DNA from 2 places in the Vibrio casei genome. Region 2 is predicted to be linked to the other one. Evidence: predicted binding sites of a transcription regulator. Region 2 holds the regulator's gene; the other holds the start of a gene.
The links. Region 2 encodes MetJ, which represses methionine synthesis genes. Its sites were predicted from a motif close to TTAGACNTNTANANGTCTAA; they were not measured.

Region 1: a site for MetJ is predicted at 1,441-1,460, ahead of metH (methionine synthase). Genes of this name have one in related genera too.

The regions. Positions count from the first base shown of each region.
Region 1 is NZ_AP018680.1:507,689-510,184, reverse strand. It holds gene metH (methionine synthase) at 1-1,369, opposite strand, end outside; gene VCASEI_RS02495 (cation:proton antiporter) at 1,690-2,496, shown strand, end outside.
Region 2 is NZ_AP018680.1:2,574,990-2,577,485, reverse strand. It holds gene VCASEI_RS12055 (malic enzyme-like NAD(P)-binding protein) at 1-1,146, shown strand, start outside; gene metJ (met regulon transcriptional regulator MetJ) at 1,262-1,579, opposite strand; gene VCASEI_RS12045 (O-succinylhomoserine (thiol)-lyase) at 1,829-2,496, shown strand, end outside.

The DNA of each region.
Region 1 (2,496 bases), 690 kb from region 2:
CGATCCCCTTACCTTGAACACATTTTAAGCCTGATTCGATGACTTCCCATTTAGAAGAATCGACCATAATCGGTACTTTGGAAATTTCAGGCTCAGACGCACAAAGATTCAAAAAGCGAACCATGCAGGCTTCTGCATCTAACATCCCTTCATCCATATTGATATCGATGATTTGTGCGCCATTGGCCACTTGTTCACGAGCCACATCAAGCGCTTCATCATATTGCTCTTCAACAATCAGACGTTTGAACTTAGCGGAACCCGTTACGTTAGTACGCTCACCAACGTTAACAAAGAGTGAATCTTTATCTATCGTCAAAGGCTCTAATCCTGACAATCGACATGCTTTAGGAATATCAGGTAAAGCGCGTGGCTTAACCCCTTCAACCACTCGAGCCATTTGGCGAATATGCTCAGGAGTTGTACCACAACACCCACCGACTAAATTTAAAAAGCCACTTTCAGCCCACTCTTGAATATGTTTTGCCATTTCACGAGGTTCAAGATCATATTCACCGAAAGCATTCGGTAAACCCGCGTTTGGATGAGCAGAGACATAAGATTCTGATATTCTAGATAACTCTTCAACATATTGACGTAGTTCATTCGGGCCAAGGGCACAGTTTAAACCAAATGAAATAGGTTCAATGTGGCGTAAAGCATTATAAAAAGCTTCCGTTGTTTGGCCTGAAAGCGTGCGCCCAGAAGCATCGGTAATCGTACCTGAAATCATGACCGGTAATTTATAACCTAGCTCATCGAAAACACTTAATACAGCAAATGCACAGGCCTTAGCATTTAAGGTATCAAAGATCGTTTCAATCATGATGAGATCCGCGCCACCAGAAATTAAAGATCGCGTTGATTCAGAATACGCTGTCACTAGCTCATCAAAACTTACATTGCGATAACCGGGATCGTTAACATCAGGAGAAATCGAGCAGGTACGGTTAGTTGGCCCTAATACACCAGCAACAAAACGTGGTTTGTGAGGCGTTTTTTTTGTCCACTCATCGGCCGCTTCTCTTGCCAGCTTAGCAGCAGCAAAGTTAATTTCAGCACTCAAGCCTTCCATATCGTAATCAGCCATCGCGATAGTCGTAGCATTGAATGTATTGGTTTCAAGAATATCGGCACCAGCGGCCAAATAATCAGAGTGGATATTTTTAATCAGTTGAGGTTGTGTGAGGACTAATAAATCGTTATTACCTTTAAGATCACTGTGCCATTCAGCAAAACGTTCACCGCGATAATCCGCTTCTTCCAACTTATAAGATTGAATCATGGTACCCATACCACCATCAATTAATAAGATGCGTTCTTTCAGTAATGCTTTAATATCTTGTGCCGATTGACTTTGAACATTCAAAGTAGTGTCTTGATTAAAAGTGCTTCCTGTCACGATACAACCTCTTTCGATACTGTTTATGCCATCCTATCATAGAAATCTAGACGTCTAAAATAAGTTTTAGTTCTCTTGACAAGATACGCCATACCACCAGTAGTATTTGCTTGCCATTCTCTGTCAGGTATCAAGAGCTTAATCAAAGATCATTAACTCCAATTCTTCTCGACCGGCTTCGCAGATAAAAAATAAACAGGCTATATTCTTTAAAAAGAGTTGATCTTTATTGAAATGAGCATGAAAATTGCGGAATTACAATTTGTTACATCAGCCAAGGTTCAATTATGTCAGTCTATAATACGCTTTGCTTCCTATCGTTTGCCGCGATGGTGATAGCATTGATTAACAGTAAATTCGGCCGCTTGCAAACCACCATTGCCATCACTGCCGGTGCGATGATGCTTTCTTTACTTATTTTAATTGCAGGCCATAGTGGCTGGTTCAACCTGGTTGATATTGCCGCCAAAACCATGGCAGAAATTAACTTTGAAAGCTTCTTACTTAACGGCATTTTAGGGTTCTTATTATTTGCAGGAGGCCTCGGAATAAAGTTACCTCATTTTGCCGATCAGAAATGGGAAATCACTATTCTTGCTTTAGGCGGCACATTATTTTCAACCTTCTTTATCGGTTTTAGCCTGTATGCTATATGTAACCTAATTAATATCCATATAGATTTAATTTACTGTTTATTATTTGGTGCACTCATTTCTCCTACCGACCCCATAGCTGTCCTCGCTATTGTTAAAAAGCTCAAAGCGCCTCAGCGAATTTCCACTCAAATAGAAGGAGAGTCCTTATTTAATGATGGTATTGGTTTGGTTATTTTTGTCACCATTTTCGCCGTTGCTTTTGGTGGGCATGCCCCAACATTTGGTAGTGTACTTTCATTATTCTTACAAGAAGCCATCGGTGGTATCGCTTATGGTTTCGTATTAGGGCTCCTTTTCCACTACCTAATCAGTGCAACCAATGATCACTCAATGGAATTACTATTAATGATCTGTGTTCCAACCGCCGGTTATGCTTTTGCTGAAGTACTCGAAGTTTCAGGGCCTCTTGCAATGGTTGTCTCCAGTATCATGATAGGC
Region 2 (2,496 bases):
GAAGATTTAGCTTTAGCTTACAGCCCGGGTGTGGCTGAGCCTGTTCGTGAAATTGCGCTGAATCCTGATAATGCCTACAAGTACACCGGAAAAGGTAACATGGTTGCCGTGATTTCAAATGGTACCGCTATTTTGGGATTGGGTAATTTAGGCCCACTGGCTTCAAAACCTGTGATGGAAGGGAAGGCCTTATTGTTCAAACGTTTTGCTGGATTAGATTCTATCGATATTCAAGTTAAGCACCGTACCATTGATGAATTTGTCGATACCGTTGCCAATATTGCCGATACATTTGGTGGCATCAACTTAGAAGATATTAAAGCGCCAGATTGTTTTGAAATTGAGCGTCAATTGATTGAACGCTGTGATGTGCCGGTTTTTCATGATGACCAACACGGTACTGCGATTGTTACGGCTGCGGGAATGTTAAACGCGATTGAGCTACAAGGTAAGAAATTATCAGAATGCAAAATAGTGTGTTTAGGTGCGGGTGCGGCGGCAGTAGCGTGCATGGAATTGTTGATTAAGTGTGGAGCCTTGCGCGAGAAAATCTACATGCTTGATCGTAAAGGTGTGATTCATACTCGCCGTGATGATTTGAACGAATACAAATTATTGTTCGCGAATAACACTGACATGCGTACGCTAGAAGACGTGATCGAGGGGGCCGATTTATTCTTAGGGGTTTCAGGCCCTAATCTATTACCACCAGAAGCATTGGCATTAATGGCCGACAAACCTATCGTATTTGCTTGTTCGAATCCTGATCCTGAAATTAAGCCTGAATTAGCGCATAAAGTGCGTAATGACTTAATCATGGGGACGGGGCGCAGTGATTATCCGAACCAAGTGAATAACGTTATTTGTTTCCCATTTATTTTCCGTGGCGCATTAGATGTACGTGCCAGTGAAATAAATACTGAAATGAAGCTGGCCGCAGTGGAAGCGATCCGTCAATTGGCAAAAGAAGCCGTTCCTGCTGAAGTGTTAAAAGCAGCTGGCGTAGATGATTTGTCGTTTGGTATTAACTATATTATTCCAAAACCAATGGATCCTCGATTACTACCACGTGTTGCTGGCGCTGTTGCGCGTGCCGCGGTAGAGTCTGGCGTGGCTAGAATTGAGCTTCCAGAGCAATATAAATAATATGAGTTAAGGCTCTAGAGTTCGGTTTTCCGATTTCGAGCAAAAGAAAACCCGCTCAAAATAAAATGTGAGCGGGTTTATTGTTTTTATCCGTATGATGAATAGGTCGAATTACTTAATCATCGAACGCTTCAAATTCAATCCCCATTTCCGTCATTAGTCTTTTTACTTCTGTTGGAATGTCATCAGGGCGATCTTTTCTTAAATCTTCATCAGTTGGCAGTGGCTGTCCTGTATAAGCATGTAAAAATGCTTCACATAACAATTCGCTGTTGGTGGCATGGCGCAAATTATTAACTTGGCGACGAGTTCGTTCATCCGTTAATATTTTTAGTACTTTAAGCGGAATTGAAACCGTTATTTTTTTGACTTGTTCGTTTTTCTTTCCATGCTCTGCATATGGGCTAATGTATTCACCATTCCAATCTGCCATCACACACCTTCGTTATTTGTTATTTATCAATATTGGCTGAATATGAATTTTAGCGGCATGTACCGCCACAAGTAAAGACGCTTAGATGGCTGGAGGTCTTGACGTCTTGGTTTTCAGGGGATAAAGTAGCGGAAAAGCTCGATACTCGTTGAAAAAGCGCTAAGATTGTTGTTCGCATTTTCGTATTTATGATAAGTGATTGCTGTATTTCTATAATGGAAGGATTCAGCAACTGGAAGGAATAAGCCGATGAGTTCTAAAAAGCCAGCGACTGTTGCGGTTCGCACTGGTATCGAATCCGATACCCAATATCACGCTGTTGTCCCACCGATTTACCTTTCAACCAATTACGGTTTTCCAGCTTTTGGTGAAGTTCCAAAATACGATTATACCCGTTCAGGAAATCCTAACCGTGGTTTACTAGAGCAAGCATTATCAGAATTAGAATCGGGTTCTGGTGCTGTGATCACTAACTGTGGTACTGCGGCCTTAAACCTATGGATATCAGCGTTTTTAGGTCCGGATGATTTGATTGTAGCGCCGCACGATTGTTATGGTGGTACTTATCGTCTGTTTAATACTCGTGCACAAAAAGGCGACTTTAAGGTTCAATTTGTTGATCAATCTAACCAAACTGAATTTGACGCCGCTATTGCTAAAAAGCCTAAGCTAATTTTATTAGAAACCCCATCAAATCCACTGGTACGGGTGGTCGATATTGCCAAAGCATGCCAAAAAGCAAAAGAAGTGGGTGCGTTGGTGGCTGTGGATAATACCTTTTTGACACCCGTGTACCAAAAGCCATTAACCCTTGGTGCTGACTTTGTTATTCATTCCACGACGAAATACATTAATGGTCATTCAGATGTGATTGGTGGAGTTATTATTGCCAAAAGTGAAGCGCACGTGGAATTATT